Regions from separate parts of the Acidovorax sp. SDU_ACID1 genome, predicted to be linked through region 1. Evidence: riboswitches for the same ligand, from Rfam matches in the RefSeq annotation. Region 1 holds a riboswitch; the other holds the start of a gene.
What was found. A riboswitch is a leader RNA that binds a small molecule or an ion and turns the genes downstream of it on or off. The one in region 1 is predicted to bind thiamine pyrophosphate.
Positions count from the first base shown of each region.

Region 1 (4,940 bases):
ACGCACGCGGCGTGCACGGGCTGCCCGTGGTGCTCTGGCTGGCGGGCATCGCCTGCTACCACCTGCTGCCGCGCGTGCTGCCGGGCATGGGCGCAGCGCTGCCCACGCTGGCGGTGTGCTTCGTACTGGCCTTTGCCACGCGCCCGCGCAACGCTACGGAATAGATAGCTGCTTGCGCTTGTCGATCAAGGACTTTCACCTGTTTTTCGGCTGAACATGGCGAACGGCAAGCGCGAGCCGCTCATTTAAATATAGCGACCGCGGAACTTCGATCGCGTGGCCCCCTCCACCTTGTGTTGCAACCCATTTTCACAAGGAGTAACCGCCCCGTGTCTTCCACACCGGCCCGCCTCGCCCGCACCCTCTCCTGCGCCGCTTTCGCCGCCGCGCTGTGCCTGCCCGCCATCGCACAGGCGCGCGAGTTCGTCAGCATCCACGGCAATACGGTCAATGTCCGCACGCAGCCCACGACGCGCTCCGCCACGGCGTGGGAGCTGGGGCGCGGCTACCCGCTGCAGGTCGAGCAGCGCAAGGGCCAGTGGCTCAAGGTACGCGACCATGAGGAGACGCTGGGCTGGGTCTTCGCACCGCTCACGGCCAAGACGCCCCACCGCGTGGTGACCGCGCGCACCGCCAACCTGCGCGCCGGCCCGGGCACCCAGCACAAGCGCGTGGGCCAGCTGGAGCAGCACGAGGTGATGCGCACGCTGGGCCGCTCGGGCACCTGGGCGCAGGTGCAGCGCGCCAGCGGCCAGAAGGGCTGGGTGGCCCAGCGGCTCACCTGGGGCTGGTGACGATGCGCTGCGCCACGGGCGCATAGCCGTGGTTGAGCGGGCCATGGCCATGGCCCGTGCGCACGTCGGCCCCCGCGGCGATGGCGCCCAGGATGTAGACGCGCGCGAGCTCCACGGCTTGCGGCAGCGCATGGCCCAGCGCCAGGTGCGCGGTGATGGCCGACGACAGCGTGCAGCCCGTGCCATGGCCGTTGTGCGTGGCGATGCGCGGGGAGGCCAGGCGGTGGAGCCCGCCGCCGGGCAACGCCAGCACGTCCACCACGCGCTCGCCCGGCAGGTGGCCGCCCTTGAGCAGCGCGGCGCGCGCGCCCAGGTCCAGCAGGCCGGTGGCGGCAGCGTCCAGCTGGTCCTCGGCGGCGAGCGTGCGGCCCAGCAGCAGGCCCGCCTCGTCCAGGTTGGGCGTGACCACGGAAGCCAGCGGGAACAGCTCGCGCACCAGCACGCCCACCGTCTCCTGGGCGATCAGGCGGTCTCCGCTGGTGGCGACCATCACGGGGTCGAGCACTACGTGGGGCAGGCGGTGGCGGCGGATGGCGTCGGCCACCACGCGCACCACCTCGGGCGCATGCAGCATGCCGATCTTCACCGCATCCACGCCGATGTCCTCCACCACTGCATCGATCTGCGCGGCCAGGAACGCGGGCGGCACGCCATGGATGCCGCACACGCCCTGCGTGTTCTGCGCAGTCAGCGCGGTGATGGCCGTCATGCCGTAGCAGCCCAGGGCGCTGAAGGTCTTGAGGTCGGCCTGGATGCCCGCGCCGCCGCCGCTGTCGGAGCCGGCGATGGACAGCACGCGCGCATAGCGCCGGGCCGGAGTCGGTGTTTCTTGCGTCATGACAAAAATTATCAACCGTAAGGACACTGCCCCTGTGCTGTAATTCCCAGCACGGACGAAACAGGGGTGTCCCTGCCATTGGGGCAGGCGGCTGAGAAAGACCCTCACACCCGATCCAGATCATGCTGGCGTGGGAAGTTTCAGGCCTCGGTGCCACGCTCTGTCTTGTCCCGTCCTTGGAACAACGATGCCTGCGCACCCTCTTCTTCGCTCCCCCGCTTCCATCACCCTCCTCGGCGCCGGTCTCATGGGCCGGCTGCTGGCCGTGGAGCTCGCGCGCCAGGGCCACAGGGTCGAGGTGCACGAGGCCGGCGGCCCCAGCGCCGAAGGCTCCGCGGCGCGCGTGGCAGCCGCCATGCTGGCGCCACTCGCCGAATCGGCCGTGACCGAGCCCGGCGTGGTGCGCATGGGCCAGCATGCGCTGGGACGCTGGCCCGCGCTGCTGGCGCAACTGGCCGGGCCCGTCTTCTTCCAGCAGGAGGGCACCCTCATTCTCTGGCACCGGCAGGACGCGCCCGAGGCCGCACGCCTGCGCCACAAGCTGGAGCAGACGCAGGCCACCGTGCCCGGCCTGCCCGCGCTGCAGGTGCTGGACGCGGCCGGCGTGGCGCAGCGCGAGGGCGCCGTGGCGGGCCGATTCCACCAGGGGCTGTACCTGCCCGGCGAAGGCCAGCTCGACAACCGCCAGCTGCTGGCCGCGCTGGCCGCCACCATGGAACAGCTGGGCGTGCGCACGCACTGGCACAGCACACGCGCGCCGGGCGACTTCCAGCCCGGCGGCGCGGGGCAGCCGGACTGGGTCATCGACTGCCGCGGCCTGGGCGCACGCACCCAGTGGCAGGCGCTGCGCGGCGTGCGCGGCGAGGTGGTGCGCCTGCACGCGCCGGACGTCACGCTGCAGCGCCCCACGCGCGTGGTGCACCCGCGCTACCCGATCTACATCGCGCCCAAGCAGGAGCACGTGTTCGTGATCGGCGCGACGGAGATCGAGTCCGACGACCTCTCGCCCGCCAGCGTGCGCAGCGCGCTGGAGCTGCTCAGTGCCGCCTATGCGGTGCACCCGGGCTTCGCCGAGGCGCGCATCCTGGAGATCGCCACCCAGTGCCGCCCCACCCTGCCCGACAACCTGCCCGCCGTGCGCGTGGTGCGGCAGCGCGTGCTGGAGGTCAACGGGCTGTACCGCCACGGCTTCATGATCGCCCCCGCGCTGCTCGACGTGGTGCTGCAGGTGCTGAACACGGGACAATCCGCGCTGGCCTCCGATTTCGCGCTTTCGCTTTCACTGCCCTCATGAACGTCCTCATCAACCAGACCGCCACCGAGTTGCCCGTCGGCGCCACCGTGGCCGACGCCGTGGCCCACCTGAATCCCAAGCCCCCTTTCGCCGTGGCCGTGAACCTGCAGTTCGTGCCCCGCGCCGGCTATGCCGCGCACGCGCTGCAGGCGGGCGACAGCATCGAAATCATCGCTCCCGTCACCGGAGGCTGAGAACACCATGACCCACACCACCGACGACGCGCTCGTGCTCTACGGCCAGCGCTTCCAGAGCCGCCTGCTGCTGGGCACGGCGCGCTACCCCTCTCCCGCCGTGCTGGAGGCCGCCGTGCGGCGCGCCCGCCCGGCCATGGTCACCGCGTCGCTGCGCCGCCAGGGCAGCAACGCGGCCGAGACCGGCAGCAGCTTCTGGGAACTGCTCAGGCAACTGGACGTGCCCGTGCTGCCCAACACCGCCGGCTGCCACAGCCTGCAGGAAGCCATCACCACCGCCCACATGGCGCGCGAGGTGTTCGACACGCCCTGGATCAAGCTGGAGCTGATCGGCGACGACTACACGCTGCAGCCCGACACGCTGAACCTCGTGCAGGCGGCCGAGCGGCTGGTGAAGGACGGCTTCCACGTGCTGCCTTATTGCACCGAAGACCTCGTGCTCTGCCAGCGTCTCGTGGACGTGGGCTGCCAGGCCGTCATGCCCTGGGCCGCGCCCATCGGCACCGGGCGCGGCCCGGTCAACCCCTATGCGCTGCAACTGCTGCGCGAGCGCCTGGCCGTGCCCATGCTGGTGGACGCGGGCCTGGGCCTGCCCTCGCATGCCTGCCAGGTCATGGAATGGGGCTACGACGGCGTGCTGCTCAACACCGCCGTGGCGCTGGCGACCGACCCCGTGGCCATGGCCGGTGCCTTCGCCGACGCCGTGTCCGCCGGCCGCGCCGCGCGCCAGGCGGGCGCGATGGCGCCGCAGGAGGCGGCCCAGCCCAGCACCCCCGTGCTGGGCACGCCGTTCTGGCACCACACGCAGGGCTGACCCATGAGCGACGACCTGCAGCAGGCCATCCTGCGCCACCACGCGCCACGCTTCGCGGGCTTTCCCGCGCAGCCCATGCCGGAGTCCACGTCCGGCGACCCGGTCTACCGCGCCGCACTGGCCGCGTGCAGCCAGCTCGGCTTCATCGCGCACGACGCCGACTGCCTGGCCCGTGCCTGGAGCGCCCAGGCGCTGCGCCTGGGCCATTTCGACGCGGCCCTCTGGCCCGATGCGCCGCAGGATTTCGGCCTGCAGCCGCGCCCGCACGCCCTGCCCTTCGCCTCCTGCCCGCAGCGGCTGAGCCTGTACGCAGTGCTGCCCGATGCCGCCTGGGTGGGCCGCATGGCGCGCGCCGGCGTGCCCACGGTGCAACTGCGCTTCAAGAGCACGGATGCCGACGCCATTGCGCGCGAGGTGCGCGCGGCCGTGCAGGCCGTACAGGGCACCGGCGCCCTGCTGTTCATCAACGACCACTGGCGCGAGGCCATCGCCGCCGGCGCCTATGGCGTGCACCTGGGCCAGGAAGACCTGGACGCGCTGCACCCCGACGACCTGCGCACCCTGCGCGATGCCGGCCTGCGCCTGGGCGTCAGCACCCACGGCTACGCCGAGATGGTGCGCGCCGATGCCGCCTGCCCCAGCTACGTCGCCATGGGCGCCGTGTTCCCCACCACGCTGAAGAAAATGGCCACGGTGCCCCAGGGCGTGGCGCGCCTGCAGGGCTATGCACGGCTGATGCGCGGCTACCCGCAGGTGGCCATCGGCGGCATCGGCCTGGCGCAGTTCCCCGAGCTGCTGGCCACCGGCGTGGGCTCGATCGCCGTGGTGCGCGCCATCGTCAACGCCGAACAGCCCGAGGCCGCCGCCGCGCAGCTGATGGCGGCGATGGACAGGGCCTAGGGCGTGTCATCCATCAAATCCCCTACGCGCTGGCCCCGCAATGGGGATGGATGCGCGAAGCGCGGCGCAGCCAATAGCCGCAGCTATTGGCAAGCCGTGCGACAAA
Region 1 is NZ_CP152342.1:2,639,157-2,644,096, forward strand. It holds gene AAG689_RS12965 (purine-cytosine permease family protein) at 1-164, shown strand, start outside; gene AAG689_RS12970 (SH3 domain-containing protein) at 330-794, shown strand; gene thiD (bifunctional hydroxymethylpyrimidine kinase/phosphomethylpyrimidine kinase) at 778-1,632, opposite strand; TPP riboswitch at 1,685-1,786, shown strand; gene AAG689_RS12980 (FAD-dependent oxidoreductase) at 1,820-2,926, shown strand; gene thiS (sulfur carrier protein ThiS) at 2,923-3,120, shown strand; gene AAG689_RS12990 (thiazole synthase) at 3,128-3,934, shown strand; gene AAG689_RS12995 (thiamine phosphate synthase) at 3,938-4,834, shown strand.

Region 2 (4,940 bases), 2.5 Mb from region 1:
GTGATCTTCATCGAGCAGAACTTGGGGCCGCACATCGAGCAGAAATGCGCCACCTTGGCGGAGTCCTTGGGCAGCGTCTCGTCGTGGAATTCGCGCGCGGTTTCCGGGTCCAGGCCCAGGTTGAACTGGTCCTGCCAGCGGAAGTCGAAGCGCGCCTGGCTCAAAGCGTCGTCGCGCGCACGGGCGCCCGGGTGGCCCTTGGCGACGTCGGCCGCGTGCGCGGCGATCTTGTAGGCGATGATGCCCTGCTTCACGTCGTCGCGGTCGGGCAGGCCCAGGTGCTCCTTGGGGGTCACGTAGCAGAGCATGGCCGTGCCCATCCAGCCGATCATGGCGGCGCCGATGGCGCTGGCGATGTGATCGTAGCCGGGCGCGATGTCGATGGTCAGCGGGCCCAGGGTGTAGAACGGCGCCTCGTGGCAGTGCTTGAGCTGCTCGGTCATGTTGGCCTGGATCATGTGCATGGGCACGTGGCCCGGGCCTTCGATCATGGTCTGCACGTCGTGCTTCCAGGCGGTCTGCGTGAGTTCGCCCAGCGTGCGCAGTTCGGCGAACTGCGCCTCGTCGTTCGCGTCGCTCGCGCAGCCGGGGCGCAGGCCGTCGCCGAGGCTGAAGGACACGTCGTACTGCTTCATGATGTCGCAGATGTCCTCGAAGTGCTCGTAGATGAAGCTCTCGCAGTGGTGCGCCATGCACCATTTCGCCATGATGGAGCCGCCGCGCGAGACGATGCCAGTGCGGCGCTGCGCCGTGAGGTGGATGAACGCGAGGCGCACGCCCGCGTGGATGGTGAAGTAGTCCACGCCCTGCTCGGCCTGCTCGATCAGCGTGTCGCGGAAGATCTCCCAGGTCAGGTCTTCGGCGATGCCGCCCACCTTCTCCAGCGCCTGGTAGATCGGCACGGTGCCGATGGGCACGGGCGCGTTGCGCACGATCCAGTCACGCGTGGTGTGGATGTTCTTGCCGGTGGAGAGATCCATCACGTTGTCCGCGCCCCAGCGGATGGCCCAGACCATTTTCTCCACCTCTTCCTCGATGCTGGAGGTGACGGCGGAGTTGCCGATGTTGGCGTTGATCTTCACCTTGAAGTTGCGCCCGATGGCCATCGGCTCCACCTCGGGGTGGTTGATGTTGGCGGGGATGATGGCGCGGCCGCGCGCCACCTCGTCGCGCACGAACTCGGGCGTGATGAACTTCGGGATGCTCGCGCCCAGGGGGTTGCCGGCTAGGCGCTGCTCGCGCGCCACGTCCTGCATGTACTGCTGCATCCACTCGCGGCGGCCGTTCTCGCGCAGGGCCACGTATTCCATCTCCGGCGTGACGATACCCTTCTTCGCGTAGTGCATCTGCGTGACGTTGGCTCCGCTCTTGGCGCGCAGCGGCCGGCGCTGCAGCGCGGCCGCCTCGGCGCGCAGGTGCGCGAGGCGTTCGCCGTCCTCGCCCTTCTGACCATCATCGAGCGCCTGGCGCACCCGGCCCTCGTAGCTCTCGGTGTCGCCGCGTGCGGCGATCCAGGCGCCGCGCACGCTGGCCAGGCCCTGGCGCACGTCGATCTGCACGGAGGGATCGGTGTAGGGGCCCGAGGTGTCGTACACGCTCACCACCTCGCCGTTGGTGAGCGCGATGTCGCGCACGGGCACGCGCAGGCCCGGCGCGCTGCCGTCGATGTACGACTTGGTGGATGCGGGAAAGGGCTCGCGCGTAAGGGCGAGCAGTTGGGCGAACTTGTCGGGGGCGTTCATGGCGGGCACTCCGGTGAAGGTGGATGGAATGCTCCGCAAATCGGCGGGATGGCCCGCGCGCGTGCCATGGCACACGCACGGATTCCCACTGCAGCTCTTCTTACGCTGGTACTAACCAGATCAAGTTCGCGGTTCCGGCGGTCAGGTCCGCCGTCTCAGCACGCCCAGGAGCCTGTTCAAGGTTTTCTAGAGATCGCTAAAAAACTTGAACAGACTCCTACGTGCACCCCGGAGCGAGGCGCAGTTTACGCCAAACGCTCCAGGACCAGCACCGCGAAGAACATGAAGGCCGCGATGATCGTCCACTTGACGATGACCAGGCCGAAGCGCTTGTAGCGCTGCTGGCCCGTGGCAGCGAAGAAGGCGAAGGAGACGGCCGCCGCGAGCAGCAGCAGCATCACGGCCCAGCGGAAGATCAGCATCGCGCGGGCACTCCGTCACCAGGCCCGCGCGGGCTGCGCGAAGCCCGCGGGGGCGTGGCGCTCGTTCTGGAACGTGACGATCTCCCACGCATCCTCGTGCGCGAGCAGTTCACGCAGCAGCAGGTTGTTCATCGCGTGGCCCGAGCGGAAGGCGCTGTAGGCGGCCAGCAGCGGCTTCCCCACGAGGTACAGGTCGCCCATCGCGTCGAGGATCTTGTGCCGGGCGAATTCGGCGTCGTAGCGCAGGCCGTCGCTGTTGAGCACCTTGTAGTCGTCCATGACGATGGCGTTGTCCAGCCCGCCGCCGAGCGCGAGGCCGTTGGAGCGCAGCATCTCCACGTCCTTGGTGAAGCCGAAGGTGCGCGCGCGCGCGATGTCGCGCGTGTAGTTGCCGCTGCCCAGATCGAACTCCACGCTCTGCCCCGTGGAATCGACGGCCGGGTGGGCGAAGTCGATCTCGAAGCGCAGCTTGAAGCCGTGGTACGGGTCGAGCCGCGCCCACTTGAGGTTGTTGCCCTCGCCCTCGCGCACCTCGACGGGACGCTTGACGCGGATGAAGCGCTTGGGCGCGTTCTGCAGTTCCACGCCCGCGCTTTGCAGCAGGAACACGAACGAGGCCGAGGAGCCGTCGAGGATGGGCACTTCCTCGGCCGTGATGTCGATGTAGAGGTTGTCCAGCCCCAGGCCCGCGCAGGCGGACATGAGGTGCTCCACCGTATGCACCTTGGCGCCGCCCGCGCCGATGGTCGAGGCCATGCGCGTATCGACCACGGCCGTCGCGGTGATGGGGATGTCCACCGGCTCGGGCAGGTCGACGCGGCGGAACACGATGCCCGTGTCTGCTTGAGCCGGGCGCAACGTCAACTCGACCCGCTGGCCGCTGTGCAGGCCTACGCCGACGGCGCGGGTCAGGGTCTTGATGGTGCGTTGCTGGAGCATCCGGCGATTTTACCGGGCGCACCCTTGTGGGGCACGGGAAATCCCGCTATCGGCGCGATAGCCGCACAGACAAAAAAACCGGCCGCGCCCCGGAAGGCGCGGCCGGTTCGTGCAAGGCCGCAAAGGCTCAGTCGGCCTGCTTGCGCAGGAAGGCCGGGATCTCCAGGTCGTCCATGCCGCCCGAGGACAGCGCGTCCACGCGCGCCGCGGCCTGGGTGCGGTTGGTGCGCCACACGCTGGGCACGGCCATGTTGCCGTAGTCGGCCTGGGCCGTGCCGCCCAGCACGCCGCCGGCCACGGCGGCGCCGGCCATGGGCATCTGGTAGGCCACGTTGTCGGTGCCGGTGCGCAGGCTGCCCTGCACCACCTGCATGGGCTGGCGGCGGGCGTTGGCGCGCGACAGGCCGGTGGCCACGACGGTCACGCGGATCTCGTCGCCCAGCGTGTCGTCGTAGGCGGCGCCGAAGATGACGTGCGCATCGGGCGAGGCGTAGGCGTTGATGGTGTTCATCGCGAGGCGCGACTCGGACAGCTTCAGGCTGCCCTTGCTGGCCGTGACCAGTACCAGCACGCCCTTGGCGCCCGACAGGTCGATGCCCTCCAGCAGCGGGCATGCGATGGCCTGCTCGGCGGCGATGCGCGCACGGTCAGGACCGCTGGCCGTGGCCGTGCCCATCATGGCCTTGCCGGGCTCGCCCATGACGGTGCGCACGTCCTCGAAGTCGACGTTCACCTGGCCGTATTCGTTGATGATCTCGGCGATGCCGCCCACGGCGTTCTTGAGCACGTCGTTGGCGTGCGCGAAGGCTTCGTCCTGGGTGATGTCGTCGCCCAGCACCTCGAGCAGCTTCTCGTTGAGCACGACGATCAGCGAGTCGACGTTGGCCTCCAGCTCGGTCAGGCCCTCGTCGGCGTTCTTCATGCGGCGGCCGCCCTCCCAGTCGAAGGGCTTGGTGACCACGCCCACGGTGAGGATGCCCATCTCCTTGGCCACGCGCGCGATCACGGGCGCAGCGCCCGTGCCCGTGCCGCCGCCCATGCCGGCCGTGATGAACAGCATGTGCGCGCCGGCGATGGCTTGGCGGATGTCTTCCTGCGCGGCCTCTGCGGCTTCGCGGCCCTTGTCGGGCTTGCTGCCGGCGCCAAGGCCGTTGCTGCCCAGCTGGATGGTGCGGTGCGCCGGGCTGCGTGCGAGCGCCTGGGAATCGGTGTTGGCGCAGACGAATTCCACGCCCTGCACGCTGCGCGCGATCATGTGCGCGACCGCATTGCCGCCGCCGCCGCCGACACCGATCACCTTGATCTGCGTGCCCTGGTTGAACTCTTCGGACTCGATCATTTCGATGGTCATGTTGGTGCTCCTGAAACTTGCGTTGTGATGTGCGAATAGGGGTTGTGTGCTTGCTTGTGGCGGGTGGTCCCGTCGGGCGGCGGCGCGGTACTTCGCCATCGCCCTCTCTTGCGGCGGGGCGGGCCCGCACGGGCCAGCCAGAGCTGTGTGGCGGCCATGTCAGAAGTTCCCCACGATGAAGTCCTTGATGCGGCCGAACGCGGTCTTCACCGAGCCGCTCTTGGCCGCCACCTTGAAGCCGCGCAGCCGCGCCAGGCGCGCCTCTTCGAGCAGGCCCATGACGGTGGCCGCACGCGGCTGGGCGATCATGTCGGCCAGCGCGCTCGAATACTTGGGAATGCCGCGGCGCACGGGCTTGAGGAAGATGTCCTCGCCCAGCTCCACCATGCCCGGCATGACGGCGCTGCCGCCCGTGAGCACGATGCCCGAGGACAGCACTTCCTCGTAGCCCGACTCGCGCACGACCTGCTGCACGAGCGAGAAGAT
Region 2 is NZ_CP152342.1:125,888-130,827, reverse strand. It holds gene thiC (phosphomethylpyrimidine synthase ThiC) at 1-1,742, opposite strand, end outside; TPP riboswitch at 1,823-1,983, opposite strand; gene AAG689_RS00575 (hypothetical protein) at 1,988-2,164, opposite strand; gene lpxC (UDP-3-O-acyl-N-acetylglucosamine deacetylase) at 2,180-3,103, opposite strand; gene ftsZ (cell division protein FtsZ) at 3,231-4,454, opposite strand; partial or broken gene ftsA (cell division protein FtsA) at 4,614-4,940, opposite strand, start outside.
Region 2: it holds a riboswitch for thiamine pyrophosphate, as region 1 does, so the genes downstream of both, thiC (phosphomethylpyrimidine synthase ThiC) here and AAG689_RS12980 (FAD-dependent oxidoreductase) in region 1, are expected to answer to the same signal.